DNA from 2 places in the Pigmentiphaga sp. H8 genome. Region 1 is predicted to be linked to the other one. Evidence: predicted binding sites of a transcription regulator. Region 1 holds the regulator's gene; the other holds the start of a gene.
What was found. The regulator NrdR, encoded in region 1, represses ribonucleotide reductase genes. The targets are predictions, from matches to a motif close to CACNANATNTNGTG.
Positions count from the first base shown of each region.

Region 2: EGT29_RS22970 (ribonucleoside-diphosphate reductase subunit alpha) is a predicted target of NrdR. The motif match lies at 1,975-1,988, and genes of this name have one in related genera.

Region 1 is NZ_CP033966.1:4,765,916-4,773,747, forward strand. Features, by position in the region: gene EGT29_RS22450 (tripartite tricarboxylate transporter substrate binding protein) at 1-971, opposite strand, end outside; gene EGT29_RS22455 (Rieske 2Fe-2S domain-containing protein) at 1,028-2,299, opposite strand; gene EGT29_RS22460 (IclR family transcriptional regulator) at 2,443-3,219, shown strand; gene ribD (bifunctional diaminohydroxyphosphoribosylaminopyrimidine deaminase/5-amino-6-(5-phosphoribosylamino)uracil reductase RibD) at 3,230-4,342, opposite strand; gene nrdR (transcriptional regulator NrdR) at 4,391-4,864, opposite strand; gene glyA (serine hydroxymethyltransferase) at 4,988-6,235, opposite strand; ZMP/ZTP riboswitch at 6,390-6,524, opposite strand; gene EGT29_RS22480 (2-hydroxyacid dehydrogenase) at 6,642-7,580, shown strand; gene EGT29_RS22485 (LysR family transcriptional regulator) at 7,577-7,832, opposite strand, start outside.
Region 2 is NZ_CP033966.1:4,876,311-4,884,142, reverse strand. Features, by position in the region: gene EGT29_RS22970 (ribonucleoside-diphosphate reductase subunit alpha) at 1-1,767, opposite strand, end outside; gene ampD (1,6-anhydro-N-acetylmuramyl-L-alanine amidase AmpD) at 2,237-2,812, opposite strand; gene EGT29_RS22960 (PP0621 family protein) at 2,809-3,054, opposite strand; gene EGT29_RS22955 (inner membrane protein YpjD) at 3,087-3,938, opposite strand; gene ffh (signal recognition particle protein) at 3,962-5,380, shown strand; gene EGT29_RS22945 (ABC transporter permease) at 5,423-6,565, shown strand; gene EGT29_RS22940 (ABC transporter ATP-binding protein) at 6,559-7,353, shown strand; gene EGT29_RS22935 (MlaD family protein) at 7,354-7,832, shown strand, end outside.

The DNA.
Region 1 (7,832 bases):
CCCGCCTTGGCGCCGGTGGCCTTGATGACCTTGCCCCAGCGTTCCACTTCGGTCCGTATCCAGGCGCCGAACTGTTCCGGCGTGTTGGCCACGACCTCGAACTCCATGTCGCGCAGCTTCTGCTGCACGTCGGGCATGTGCAGGACCTTCACGATCTCCTTGTTGTAGCGGTCGATGATGGGGCGCGGCGTGCCTGCCGGCGCCAGGAAGCCTATCCACGACGTGGCGACGAAATGGGGATAGCCCGACTCGATCATGGTCGGGATGCCTGGCGTGCTGGCGAAGCGCTTCTCGCCCGTCGAGGCCAGCAGCTTGAGCCGCCCTTCCTTCACGTACTGCTGGACGTTGCCGGGCACCATGAAAGCCGCCTGCACGTTGCCCGCCACCAGGTCGACCAGCGCCGGCGAGGCGCCGCGATAGGGCACGTGCGTGGCGCCCAGCCCCGAGGCCTCGTTCAGCATTTCCATGGTCAGGTGCGAGGCGCTGCCCGTGGCCACCGATCCGTACGACAGCTTGCCCGGATGGGCCTTGGACCAGGCCACCAGATCGGCCACGCTCTTGACCGGCAGTCCCGGGTTGACCACCAGGTACTGCGGCGAGCTGACCGCGAGCGTGATCGGCGCCAGGTCGGTCACGGGGTCGTAAGGCATGTTGTCGAACAGCGTCTTGTTGATGGCGATGGGCCCGTTGTAGCCCACCAGCAGCGTGTAGCCGTCCGGCGGCGACTTGGCCACCAGGTCGGCGCCGATGTTGCCGCCGGCGCCCGGCTTGTTCTCGACGATGACGGGCTGCCCGAGTATGCCCTCGAGCTTGGACGCGACCAGCCGTCCCAGCACGTCGTTGGTGCTGCCCACGATGGGCACGATGATGCGCACCGGCTTGGTGGGCGCCCATTCCTCGGCGGCCACGGCCGCCGGGACGACGGAACAGACGGCCAGCGCACAGGCCGCGTTGCGTAGCAATGCTTGCATGAAAGTCTCCTTACCCTCTCGTTCTTGAAGCGGCCGGCTTGGCCTTGACCGCATGGCTACACGCTGTAGACCGGCTCGTTCAGGCCGTCCGCCAGGTGTCTCTTGGCCCACTCCATCGGATCGGCGGCACGGTCCAGCAGGACGCCGGCGGCGCGCACGCGCTGCGCCGCGCCGTCCAGCGCCGGCGGTTCCGAACCGTTGGCCAGGCCCACCGCGGCTTCGTGCAGCATGCGGCGCGCCATGACGATGGCGCGATCCGTGGGCAGCAGCCGTTCGGCCTCGTGGTCCTGGATGGGTCCCATGCTTTCCTGCAGCGACGCGTCCTGCATGGCGAAGCCGAACACGCCGCTGTACGCGCGCTTCTCTTTCTGCGCCACGCGATCGATCAAGTAGTCGTTGTCCTTGTTGGCGAGCGGGCGGAAGGTGACGGGATCGCAGGGCGCGTGGATGCCCCGGCCCGCGTCCAGGTCCGCGCGCTCCTGCTCGGACAGCGGCTTGTCGGGATGGAAATTGATGCTCCAGGCCCAGCAGTTGTGGTCATCGATGGGTACCCAGACGTGGCCGCCCAGGGCATGGTCGCCGAATGGCGGAATCAGCGTGAACCACGGGAACAGCCACTGGGTGATGCGCCAGTAGTACGAATCCGGTTCGCCGTTGCGGCGGCCGTACAGCGACAGGCCGAAATCGTTCTTCTCGATGTCGAACACGACGTTGCCGTCGGCCTTGATGTAGTCGTTGGCCTTGGTGCCCTGGTGCAGCGGATCCACGTCGACCTCGTAGCGGTGCACGTACGACACGTGGCTGGTGTCGATGCCGCCTTCCATGGCCTGCAGGTAATTGGATTCCTGCAGCCGCTTGGACACGTAGATGTGGCTTTCCGGCAGGCCGCACCATTCGACCTCGGGCAGGCTGGGCTGGGTTTCGGGCGGACCCATGTAGGCCCAGACGACGGAGCCGCGCTCGATGCACGGATAGGCCTTGATACCCATGCGGCTGCAGCTTTGCGGCGCCGACGGCACGTCCACGCATTCGCCCAGGCGGTTGAACTTCAGGCCGTGATAAGCGCAGCGGATGCCGTCCTCTTCGTTGCGGCCAAAGTACAGCGACACGCCGCGGTGCGAACAGAACTCGTCGATCAGCCCCACCTGCCCGCTGCTGTCGCGGAACGCCAGCAGCTTCTCGCCCATGATCTGGACCCGCACCGGCGGGCAGTCGGGCTCGGCGATCTCGTTCGATTTCAGGATGGGGACCCAGTAGCGCCGCAGCAGATTGCCCATGGGCGTGCCCGGGCCGGTGCGCACCAGGATTTCCGAGGTTTCCTTGTTCATAACTCCACTTTCTCCTGCCGGGAATGTCCGTTCTATGATAATTGAGTCCATTCTACGGACATAAAACGGATTGTCAACGGGTACGCGGCAGCAGAACCCGGCGGCGGCTCGGCTACGATGTCGGGCTCGATGGACAGAGACGAATGAGGAAAGGCGTGGCGGAAACCGAGAAACCGGGCGAAAGCGTGCGGGCCGTGGACCGGGCCCTGGAGATCCTGCTGGCCTTCACGGCCACGGACTACGAGCTGACGGTGGGGCAGTTGCTCAAGCGCGTGGACCTGAGCCGGCCCACGCTGTACCGCCTGCTGTACACGCTGGAACAATGCGGCTTCGTGGTGTCGGAGGGCGATCCGCAGAAATTCCGCCTGGGACCCGCCGTGGGCCAGCTCGCCCACGTCTGGACCTCCAGCCTGGACCTGAGCGCACTGGCGGCGCCGCCGATGCAGCGGCTGCGCGAGCAGACCGGCGAGACCGTCGCCCTGTTCCTGCTGCAAGGCGGCGACCGGCTCTGCATCGCCGAACTGCCCAGCCCCCAGCCCCTGAGTTTCAAGCGCGGCATCGGCTATCGGGAACGGATCTCGGTGGGCGCCAGCGGCCGGGCCATCCTGGCCAACATCGGACAGGGCGACGAGGACCGGCGCCGCTACGCGGCCGAGCGTGGCCTGGACATCGCGCAGCCGGCCGAGGACCTGGACATGGTGAAGCAGCGGGGCTATGCCGTCAGCAGGGACGAACTGATACAGGGCGCGGTGGCGATCGCCGCGCCGTTCTTCGACCGCAGCGGCCAGGTGGCGGGCTCGCTGGGCGTGTTCGGCCCCGGCGCCCGGCTGCCCGCCGAGCGCATCAAAGAATTCGGAGAACGCGTGATGCGGGAAGCCGCCGAACTGTCGCGCACGCTGGGCAGCCGGACGGCGCCCTGAGCGTGGCGGATCAGGCCCGCCGCGCGGGCGTGGCGGCCGCGCGCGCGGCCGCCAGCCGCTGCGGGTCCTGCGCCCGCAGCCGGACGTCCGGGCCCAGCCCGCTCACGTCCACGAACTGGAAACGGCGCGCCTGGTCCAGGTCCTCGATCAACGGCAGGCGCGCCATGCCCGCGCCCTCGCCCAACAGCACGGGCGCCATGTAGACCAGCAGTTCATCCACGCAGCCGGCCTGCAGCAAGGCGCCGGTCAGCACCGCGCCGGCCTCGGCATGGACTTCGTTGATGTCGTGCTGCCCCAGCCAGCGCATGACGCCGGGCAGGTCGACCCGGCCATCCGCGCCCGGCAGGCAGATGACGCGCGCGTTGCGCGCCGCCAGGTCGGCGGCGCGGCCGGCATCCTCGCGCGCCGTGAAGATCCAGGTTTCCGCGCCATCGAGCAGGCGCGCGCCGGCCGGCATGCGCAGATGCGTATCCAGCACGATCTTGCGCGGCGGGCGCGTGGTCGCCACATGGCGCACGTCCAGGCGGGGATCGTCGGCCAGCACGGTGCCGATGCCGGTCAGCACGGCGCAGCTGCGCGCGCGCCAATGGTGGCCGTCGGCCCTGGCGGCCTGGCCGGTAATCCATTGCGACCGGCCGTTGGGCAGCGCGCTGCGCCCATCCAGCGACGCCGCCATCTTGGCCCAGAGCCAGGGCGTGCCGCGGCTCATGCGGGAGACGAAGCCGACGTTCAGCGCCAGCGCCTCGTCCAGGCACACGCCTGCGGTGACGGCGATGCCCGCGGCGCGCAGCCGCGCCAGGCCTTCGCCGTTGACGCGCGGATTGGGATCGCCCATCGCCACGACGACCCGCGCCGGCGCGGCGGCGACGAGCGCGTCGACGCAAGGCGGCGTACGGCCATGGTGGCTGCACGGCTCCAGCGTGACGTAGACGGTGGCGCCTTCCACGGAAAGGCCGCGCGCCTGCGCGTCGCGCAGCGCCCGGACCTCGGCATGCGGCCCGCCCACGGGCTGGGTCGCGCCCTCGCCCAGGATCTGGCCGTCGCGCACGATGACGCAGCCCACGCGTGGGTTCGGTGAAGTCGTGTACAGAACGCCGTCGGCCAGCGACAGCGCGCGCCGCATCCAGGCGGCATCCTCGGGACGTTCGGCGATCTTGGCGCTCATCGGCGATCAGGATTTCGTGGCGGGAGGCCGGGGCCCCTGGATCTCTCGCACGACGTCGGTGAATTCGTCCACGTCCTCGAAGCTTTTGTAGACCGAGGCAAAACGGATGTAGGCGATCTTGTCGAGCTTCTTGAGTTCCTGCATGACCAGTTCGCCCACGCGCTCGGACGGTACCTCGCGCAGGCCGCTGGTCATCAGGGCTTCCTCGATGCGGGTAACGGCGGCTTCCACCGCGTCGGCGCTGACGGCCCGCTTGCGCAGCGCCAGCATCAGGCTGCCGCGCAGCTTGCCCTGGTCGTACTCCGACCGGCTGCCATTGCGCTTGACCACCGCCGGCAGCGACAGCTCCACCCGCTCGTAGGTCGTGAAGCGTCGATCGCAATGCGTGCAGCGGCGGCGCCGGCGAATGGCGCTGCCTTCTTCCAACACCCGGGTGTCCATCACCTGGGTGTCCTCATGGCGACAGAAAGGACACTTCATGTATGGTCCTCGATCCTCTGCAACCTAGAACACCCCCTCCAGGGCGCCGCGGATCCGGCTTTGCCGGTCCGCCAGCGCCGCCCCCTTGAGGGGGCGCCCGAAGGGCGTAGGGGGTGGGCCCTCCTACCCACCGTAGACCGGGAACTTCGCGGTCAGGGCGTTGACGCGCTCGCGCACGGCCGCGATGTTGGCCTCGTCGCGCGGGTTGTCCAGCACGTCGGCGATGAGGTTGGCGGTCAGGCGGGCCTCGTCTTCCTTGAAGCCGCGCGTGGTCATGGCCGGCGAGCCGACACGCACGCCGCTGGTGACGAAGGGCTTTTCCGGATCGTTCGGAATGGCGTTCTTGTTGACCGTGATGTGGGCCTGGCCCAGCGCCAGTTCGGCGTCCTTGCCCGTGATGCCCTTGGCGCGCAGGTCCACCAGCATGACGTGGCTTTCGGTGCGTCCCGACACGATGCGCAGGCCGCGCTCGACCAGCGTCTCGGCCATCACCTTGGCGTTGGCCACGACCTGGGCGGCGTACTGCTTGAACGAGGGATCCAGCGCTTCCTTGAAGGCTACGGCCTTGGCGGCGATGACGTGCTCGAGCGGGCCGCCCTGGATGCCCGGGAAGATGGCGGAATTGACGGCCTTCTCGAACTCGGCCTTGCACATGATCAGGCCGCCGCGCGGGCCGCGCAGCGACTTGTGCGTGGTCGAGGTGACGAAATCGGCGTGCGGGACCGGGTTGGGGTAGGCGCCACCGGCGACCAGGCCGGCGTAGTGGGCGATGTCCACCATGAACAGCGCGCCGTTGGCCTTGGCGATCTGGGCGAAACGGGCGAAGTCGATGCGCAGCGCATAGGCCGAGGCGCCGGCCACGATCAGCTTGGGCTTGTGCTCGGCGGCCAGGCGCGCGACCTGGTCGTAATCGATTTCCTCCTGGGCGTTCAGGCCGTAGGACAGGAAGTTGTACAGCTTGCCCGAGGCATTGACCGGCGAGCCGTGCGTCAGGTGGCCGCCCTCGGCCAGGCTCATGCCCAGCACCGTATCGCCGGGCTTGAGCACGGCCATGTACACGCCCTGGTTGGCCTGCGAGCCCGAATTGGGCTGCACGTTCACGGCATCGGCGCCGAAGATCTGCTTGGCGCGGTCGATGGCCAACTGCTCGACGATGTCCACGAACTCGCAGCCGCCGTAATAGCGCTTGCCGGGATAGCCTTCGGCGTACTTGTTGGTGAGCTGCGTGCCCTGGGCCTGCATGACGGCGGGGCTGGCGTAGTTTTCCGAGGCGATCAGCTCGATGTGCTGTTCCTGGCGCTGGTTTTCCAGCTCGATGGCGGACCAGAGTTCGGGATCGGCCTGGGCGATGGTGCGGTTGCGGTCGAACATGACGGTTTCCTTCCTGTGCAGAACGGGGGCCAACCGACGGGTTCAAAGCGACGGCCAGCCGATATGACGGAAACCGCGCCACATCGTCCTGCTGCGCCTGCGCGGCAGGGCAGCCGAAACGAAAGACGGCGTGACGCGATCTACGAATCTGCCTAACGGCTGCCCAGGCGAACGGCGGGCGGCGCGGCCGCGCCCCGGATGGGACGAACCGAACCGCCGGAACCCTGCGCTTCCTTGTGGTAAACCCACCTAGGCCCCAGGCCTAGAGTCGCCAGTCACGCAGGGTGAAGGCAAGGAGTAGTTTACCCCAGACTGGCGCGCCCCGGCACCGGTCTGCGCGGCGGCGCAACATGGGCTATCGTGGCAGCCTGACCGCGACCGACAACCGACTTCCAGGACTCTCCCGATGAAGCACCGCATCCTGCAGATCGCCTCCATCACGCCCGCCGTCGACGCCCGCCTGGCGCGCGACTACGACGTGGCGCCCCTGTGGAAACAGGCCGATCCCGCCGCCTTCCTGGCCGAGCACGGCGCCGGGTTCGAAGGCATCGCGATCCACGTGCGGGACGCCTGCGGCGCCGACATCCTGACCGCCCTGCCCAACGCCCGCGTCATCGCCAACTTCGGCGTGGGCTACGACCGGATAGACATCGACACCGCCAGGCGCCAGGGCATGCAGATCAGCAACACCCCGGAAGTGCTGGACGGCTGCGTCGCCGACCTGGCCATGGGGCTGGCGATCGACGCGGCGCGCGGCATTTCCGTCACCACCCGCTTCGTGCGGGCCGGCGGCTGGAAAACCGGCCAGCGTCCGCTGATGACGCGCGTCCACGGCAAGAACATGGGCCTGCTGGGCTTCGGCGGCATCGGCCAGGCCATCGGCCGGCGCGCCGCCGGCTTCGACATGGACGTGCGCTACCACACGCGCCGCCCGGTCGCCGGGTCCCCCTACCGGCACGAGCCCTCGCTGGTGGAACTGGCCCGGTGGGCTGATTTCCTGGTGGTGGCCTGCCCCGGCGGCGCGGCCACCCGCCACCTGGTGAACGCCGAAGTCATGGAGGCCCTGGGCCCGTCCGGCATTCTGGTCAACATCGCGCGCGGCAGCGTGGTGGACGAGGCCGCGCTGGTGCAGGCGCTGCAGGCCGGCCGCCTGGGCGGCGCGGGGCTGGACGTGTTCGAGCACGAGCCCGACGTCCCCCAGGCCTTGCTGGAGATGGACAACGTGGTGGCGGTCTCGCACATCGCCGGCTTCACCCGCGAATCGCGGGCGGACATGGAAGCCCGCGTGTGCGACAACCTGGATGCGTATTTCCGCACCGGGCAGGTGTTGAACCCGGTTCCCTAAAGCTCCATCAACTGCCGCGCGTCGGCCTGCCCACGCGCGGATTCACCCTCCCAGGTCTCGGACGCGGACCAGCGCTGGTCCAGGATGACTTCGACACCGCTCAGGTTGCCGGCATCCTGGATGGTGGTCATCAGCACTTCGAGAATGCGGCGGGTATTGACCGAAAAAGAACGAAGGTGCCGGGTGGTCAGGCATATTTCCCGCGAAATGCGGGGTTCGCATAACTCCCGGAACTTCAGTTCATTGAGTGGT
Region 2 (7,832 bases), 110 kb from region 1:
CTCGGACTCGTTGGTGTTCAGCGTGATCTCGGTGCAAAGGTTGGAGCTGTGGACGACGCCGACGTGCTGCTGGGGCGAGCGGATGTTGCAAGGATCCTTGAACGTGATCCACGGATGGCCGGTCTCGAACAGCATCGACAGCATCTTGCGCCACAGCGACATGGCGGGGATCTTCTTGAACAGCTTCAGTTCGCCGCTGGCGACCTTGGCTTCATAGCCCAGGTAGGCCTGCTCGAATTCCTTGCCGACCTTGTCGTGCAGGTCGGGGCAGTCGGACGGCGAGAACAGCGTCCATTCGGCGTTGTCCATGACGCGCTTCATGAACAGGTCGGGGATCCAGTTGGCCGTGTTCATGTCGTGGGTGCGGCGGCGCTCGTCGCCGGTGTTCTTGCGCAGTTCGAGGAACTCCTCGATGTCCAGGTGCCACGTTTCGAGGTACGTGCACACGGCGCCCTTGCGCTTGCCGCCCTGGTTGACCGCCACGGCGGTGTCGTTGACCACTTTCAGGAAGGGGACGACGCCCTGGCTTTCACCGTTGGTGCCCTTGATGTGGCTGCGCAGCGCGCGCACGGGCGTCCAGTCGTTGCCCAGGCCGCCGGCGTACTTGGCCAGCAGCGCGTTTTCCTTGATGGCGTCGTAGATGCTTTCCAGGCTGTCGGCCACCGTGGTCAGGTAGCACGACGACAGCTGCGAGTGCAGCGTGCCGGCGTTGAACAGGGTCGGCGTCGAGCTCATGAAGTCGAACGACGACAGGATGTTGTAGAACTCGATGGCGCGGGCTTCGCGGTCGGTTTCTTCCAGGGCCAGGCCCATCGCGACGCGCATGAAGAAGGCCTGCGGCAGTTCGATGCGGGTGCCCTTGATGTGCAGGAAGTAGCGGTCGTACAGGGTCTGCAGGCCCAGGTAGGTGAACTGCAGGTCGCGCGTATCCTTCAGCGCCGCGCCCAGGCGCGCGAGGTCGAAGGTGGCCAGCTTGGCGTCAAGCAGGCCGCCCTCGATGCCGCGAGCGATGAACTGCGGGAAATATTCGGCGTAACGCGTGGCCATGGCAGCCTGTTCGACCTCCTCGCCCAGCACTTCCTTGCGGATGGTGTGCAGCAAGAGACGTGCCGTGACGGTGCTGTAGGCCGGATCCTTTTCCAGCTGCGAGCGCGCGGCCAGGATGGCGGACTTGAAGATCTCGTCGGTGGAGACGCCGTCGTACAGGTTCTTGACGGTTTCCTTGAAGATGCCCTCGGCCGAGGCGAATTCTTCCAGGCCCGAGCACGCGGCCTGGATGATGGCCTGCAGGTGCTGGGGGTCGAGGGGGATGCGCAGGCCGTTCTCGGTGACGTGCACGACGGCCTGGTCGGACGAGGTGTGCATCAGCGCGCGCTGCTGGGCGCGCTTTTCACGGTACAGCACGTAGGCGCGCGCGACGTCATGCTCGCCGGAGCGCATCAGCGCCAGTTCGACCTGGTCCTGGATGTCTTCGATATGGACGGTGCCGCCGCTGGGCTGGCGGCGGATCAGCGCGTGGACGACCTGTTTGGTCAGGCCTTCGACGAGCTCGCGCACACGCGCGGAAGCAGCGCCCTGGCCGCCGTTGACGGCCAGGAAGGCCTTGGTCAGCGCGATGGAAATCTTGCCGGGTTCGAATCCGACCACGGCGCCGTTGCGCCGGATGACCTTATGGTCGGAATACGCGGTCTGGTCGGCTTCGGTCTGTGCGGGCTTGGAAGCTAGCGGCGCAGCGGTCGATTGGGCCGAGGGAGTCGAGAGTTGCATAAGGCCTCCTGGATGCATGAAGGCGCGGGGGGCCGCGCCGGTACTCGGTGTTCTGGGATTTGCAGCGAAATATTCTGGATTACAAGGGCGTCAGGCCGCGCCGGAGCGCGGCTTGGGGCCTAACGACGAAACGCGGAGCGGCATGCGCCGCCGCACGTCCGGGCTGGTATGGATAAGCCATGTTTTCCCCCTCCCTTGCAGCGCGGGCACTACATCTAGTGGTGTGTGACCGGCAAGGCACTAATTCTAGGGGGGTGCTGATTGTACGGCAAGTGTCAAAATGTTGCTGACGGAGAGAATCCGGCGCTCGCATAGGCAATTCGGGCTCTATTTATTAGACAGCTAGCAACCATGCGTGTTTCACGCGGAAAGGTGCACAAAGCAGGCGTGAAATGCGGCATTTGCAGCGCGTGAAACAGAGCGGGCGTGGCCTGAGCCTGAACGGGCCGGGGTTGGCGAGGGCGAGATTCTACAGGAGGGGGAGGGCGGTCCAGCCGGTTTCGCGGCCGTAGCGGGCCCAGTCGAAGGCGGGGCCGGGGTCGGTCTTGCGGCCGGGCGCGATGTGTTCGTGGCCGCGGACGGCTTGCAGGGGGTGGCGGGCGCGCAGGGCGGGGGTCAGCCAGGCCAGGGCGCGGTACTGGGCGTCGGTGAAGGGCAGGGTGTCGCAGCCTTCGAGTTCGATGCCGATGGAGAAGTCGTTGCAGCGCTCGCGGCCGGCGTAGCACGAGACGCCGGCGTGCCAGGCCCGCCGGTCGGTGCTGGCGAACTGGACGATGGCGCCGCCGCGGTCGATCAGGAAGTGGGCCGAGACCTTCAGGCCGCGCAGGCAGTCGAACCAGGGATGGGCGTCGCAGTCGAGGGTATTGGTGAACAGGGCCTCGACGTAGGGGCCGCCGAATTCGCCCGGCGGCAGGCTGATGTTGTGCAGGACCAGCAGCGAGACGTCCGTGCCGGCCGGCCGTTCGTCGGTGTTGGGGGAGGGGACGCGGCGCACGGCGGGGTGGTCGATCCAGCCCCGGTCGTCCAGCCGGGCGGCGGTGTTCATTTGCCGGGGCCCTTCAGCGAATGGGCCAGGCTGCAATAGTTATAGCCCTTGCGCCGCACGGCTTCGGACGGCGGCAGGTGGATGCCGCAGTGGGCGCAGCGCACCATGCCGTCGGCCGGGAAGCGGCTGGCATCGGCGCGGCGCGATTCGCGGCGGTGGCCCTTGACGGCGCTGCGGGCGGCGATGCGGGCCACGAGCAGCGCGGCCACGATGACGAACACCCAGAAAAGTAGCTTGCCCATGGTGGTTGGGGGTCCTGGTTTCGGTTGCGCGGCTAGCGGTGCAGGATGAATTCGAGCACGAACCGGGTGCCGGTGTAGGCCAGCAGCAGGAAGGCGAAGCCGACCAGCGTCCAGCGCAGCGCGATGCGGCCGCGCCAGCCCCAGACCTGGCGGCCCAGCAGCAGCAGGCCGAAGGTCAGCCACGAGAGCAGCGTGAAGACGGTCTTGTGGTCCAGCGGCAGGGCGGTGCCGGACAGCGACTCGGAAATGACGATGCCGCTGATGACGGCCAGGGTCAGCAGCACGAAGCCGATCCAGATCAGCCGGAACAGCAGGCGCTCGAGCACCAGCAGGGGCGGCACGGCGTCGAACAGGCGGGCGTAGACCCGGGCCGAATGCCGGGGCTGGGGCGGATTGCTGGCCGAGATATCGTGCAGGCGCCGGTCGGCCGAGGCCATCAGCAGCGCGTGCAGGGCGGCGATGGTGATCATGCTGTAGGCGGCCAGCGCGATGGCCAGGTGCACGCGCAGCCAGCCGCTGTCGGCGTGGGCGATGACGCGGCCCTCGGGAAAGATCACGGGCAGCACGGTGCCGATCACGCTCAGCGGCATCAGCCAGAGCCGCAGGCCGCCGATCGCGACCCACAGGCTTTCGGCCCAGAAGACGACCAGGCCCAGCCACAGCGCGGCCGAGATGCCCAGGGCGAAGCCCAGTTTCAGGTTGCCGTCCCCCAGCATGGCCTGCTGGACCGCGAGGCCGTGCACGATCAGCACCAGCGCCAGCCCCAGGCGCTCGGCGGAGCCGGTCCGGGGTTCAGGGTGCGACGAGACGGCTCGCCACGCGAGTACCGTCAACAAGGCGTAACCGGCCGCGGCCAGTGCGTGCAATACAATTCCCATATCCATGGAAGTGTAAGCGAATCCCATTCATGCTCGATAACCTTACCGCTCGCCTGTCGCGCGTCGTCAAGACCCTGAAAGGGGAAGCGCGCCTGACCGAGGCGAATACGCAGGAAATGCTGCGCGAAGTCCGTCTGGCGCTGCTGGAAGCCGACGTGTCCCTGCCGGTCGTGCGCGAGTTCGTCGCGCGGGTCAAGGAAAAGGCGCTGGGCGAGGACGTCACGGGCAGCCTGACGCCGGGCCAGGCCCTGGTCGGGGTGGTCCACAAGGAGTTGACCGCCCTCATGGGCGGCGACCTCGGGCCCCACGCCAGCGAGCTGTCGCTGGCCCAGCAGCCGCCGGCCGTGATCCTGATGGCGGGCCTGCAAGGGTCGGGCAAGACCACCACCACGGGCAAGCTGGCCCGCTGGCTGGCCGAGGGCGGCCATGTCCAGGCCGGCCGCAAGACGGGCAAGAAGAAGGTGCTGGTGGTCAGCGCCGACGTCTACCGTCCCGCCGCCATCGAGCAGTTGAAGACCGTGGCGGCGCAGGCCGGCGTCGATTTCCTGCCCTCGTCCACCGACCAGGCGCCCGAGGCCATCGCCCGCAACGCGCTCGACCATGCCCGCAAGCACCACTACGACGTGCTGATCGTCGATACGGCCGGCCGCCTGGGCATCGACGAGGCGCTGATGAACGAGATCCGCGCGCTGCACGCCCTGCTCGACCCGATCGAGACCCTGTTCGTGGTCGACGCGATGCTGGGCCAGGACGCGGTCAACGTCGCCAAGGCCTTCAACGACGCCCTGCCGCTGACCGGCGTGGTCCTGACCAAGCTGGACGGCGATGCGCGCGGCGGCGCGGCGCTGTCGGTGCGCCACGTGACCGGCAAGCCGCTCAAGTTCGTCGGCGTGTCCGAGAAGCTGTCCGGCCTCGAGCCCTTCCATCCCGAGCGCATGGCGCAGCGGGTGCTGGGCATGGGCGACATCCTGTCGCTGGTGGAAGAAGCCCAGCGCGCGATCGACGTCGACGAGGCGCAGAAGCTCGCCGCCAAGCTCAAGTCGGGCGACAAGTTCGACCTGAACGATTTCCGCGCCCAGATCGCGCAGATGAAGAACCTGGGCGACATGGGCTCGCTGCTGGAGAAGCTGCCGGCGCAGTTCTCGCAGGCAGCCTCGCAAATCGACAGCAAGCAGGCCGGCAAGCAGATCCGCCGCATGGAGGGCATCCTGAACTCCATGACCGAGCTCGAGCGTGCCAAGCCCGAACTGATCAAGGCCTCGCGCAAGCGCCGCATCGCCACCGGCGCCGGCGTGCAGGTGCAGGAGGTCAACCGCATGCTGTCGCAGTTCGAGCAGATGCAGTCCATGATGAAGCAGATGAAGAAGGGCGGCATGGCCAAGATGATGCGCGCCATGGGCGGCATGAAGGCGCTGCGCGGCATGAAGGGCTTGCCTGGACTCAAGTAAAGCCCCGACAATCGCGGTTCCGTGGCCCCGTCTCCAGGAACGATGAGCGTAGCACCGCAGCCAGGCCGTCTAGTGTGGGATGCCGCAACCGGGGCCGGGCGCCTGTCGGTCGAAGGCGACTGGACGCTGGCGGGCTTCGAGGCCCTGCGCCGCGAGGTGGCCCGGTTCGATGCGGGCGCCCAGGTGCGCGCGCTGGACCTCGGCCGGCTGGGCGCCCTGGACACCGCGGGGGCCTCGCTGCTGGTCGACCTGCTGGGCGCCGAGCGCCTGCCCGGGCTCCTGGCCACCGGGCCCCAGGTGGACGCCTCGCGCCGCGCGCTGCTCGACACCATCATCCGCGCCCAGGGCGCGGTCCAGCAATGCAAGCCGCCCGAGCCGCCTTCTCCGGTGGCCGAACTGCTGTGCCATGTGGGCGAGGCCGCCGAGCAGTTCTGGAAGCACGCCGTGGGCCTGTGCGGGTTCATCGGCCTGACACTCGAAGGCCTGGGCCGTTCGCTGTTGCGTCCGCGCTCGTGGCGGATCACGGCCACCGTCGCCCAGATCGAGCAGATCGGGCTGAACGCGGTCCCCATCGTCGCCCTGCTGACCTTCCTGGTCGGCGCCGTCGTGGCCTTCCTGGGCGCCACGGTGCTGCGCGACTTCGGCGCCACGCTCTACACCATCAACCTGGTCGGCTTCGCCTTCCTGCGCGAATTCGCCGTGCTGCTGACCGCCATCCTGATGGCGGGCCGGACCGCCAGCGCCTTCACCGCGCAGATCGGCTCGATGAAGGCCAACGAGGAAATCGACGCCATCCGCGCGCTGGGCCTGGACCCCATCAACATGCTGGTGTTGCCGCGCGTGCTGGCCATGCTGGTGTCGCTGCCGCTCCTGACCTTCATGTCCATGCTGACCGGCATCGCGGGCGGCATGGTGGTGTGCGCCTGGAGCCTGGACATCCCGCCGTCGCTATTCCTGTCCACCCTGCGCGAGAGCCTGGATGTGCGGCATTTCTACGTGGGCATCGTCAAGGCGCCCATCCTGGCCTTCATCATCGCCGTGATCGGCTGCCTGGAAGGCTTCAAGGTCAGCGGCAGCGCCCAGTCCGTGGGCGAGCACACCACCTCCAGCGTCGTGCAGGCGATCTTCATGGTGATCCTGATCGACGCGCTGGCGGCGTTGTTCTTCATGGAGATGGGATGGTGACGGCCGACGAACCCATCGTGCGCGTGCGCGGGCTGGTCAACCGCTTCGGATCCCAGACCGTGCACGAGGGGCTGGACCTGGACATCCGCCGGGGCGAGATCCTGGGCGTGGTGGGCGGGTCGGGCTCGGGCAAGTCGGTGCTGCTGCGTTCCATCGTGGGGCTGCGGCGGCCGACCGCCGGCCGCGTGCAGGTGTTCGGCCAGGTGCTGGACGAGCTGTCCCCCGAGATGCGCTCGCGCCAGGAGCGCCGGATGGGCGTGCTGTTCCAGCGCGGCGCGCTGTTCTCCTCGCTGTCGGTGACCGAGAACGCCGCGCTGCCGCTGATCGAGCACGCGGGCCTGGCCCGGCCCGAGGCCGAGCGGCTGGCGCGGCTCAAGCTGGCGCTGGCGGGGCTGCCGGTCGAGGCTGGCGCCAAGTCCCCGGCCTCGCTGTCGGGCGGCATGGTCAAGCGGGCGGCGCTGGCGCGCGCCCTGGCCCTGGATCCCGACCTGCTGTTCCTGGACGAACCCACGGCGGGACTGGATCCGATCGGCGCGGCCGCCTTCGACGACCTGATCCGCACCTTGCGCGATGCGCTGGGGCTGACCGTGTTCCTGGTCACGCACGATCTGGACACGCTCTACGCCATCTGCGACCGGGTGGCGGTGCTGTCGCAGCGCAAGGTGCTGGTGGTGGACCGGCTGGAGGTGGTGGAGCGGGTCGACGATCCGTGGATACAGGAGTATTTCCAGGGGCCGCGCGGACGCGCGGCCTCGCGGGCGGCCGAACGGTCGCGCAAGGAGGAGTAGATGGAAACCCGGGCGCATCATGTCGTGATCGGCCTGTTCCTCGTCATCGCGGTGACGGGGGCGCTGCTGTTCGCGCTGTGGCTGGCCAAGAGCCATTCGGACGCCAGCGTGGCGCAGTTCGACATCGTGTTCAATGAAGCGGTCAACGGGCTGTCCGAGGGCAGCGCCGTCATGTACAGCGGCATCAAGGTGGGCGACGTGGCGCGGCTGCGGCTCGATCCCGTGGATCCGCGCAAGGTGGTGGCGCGGATCCGGATTGCCAGCGACGTGCCGGTCAAGGAGGACACGGTGGCGCGCCTGCGCCTGACCGGCGTGACGGGCACCTCGGTGATCCAGCTCGGCAGCGGCACGCCGGAAAGCCCGCGCCTCCTGCCCAAGGGCGACGAGGTGCCGGTCATCGTGGCCCTGCCGTCGCCGATCACCCAGCTGCTGGCGGGCGGCGAGGACCTGATGCTGAACATCAACGAAATGGTCGCCAG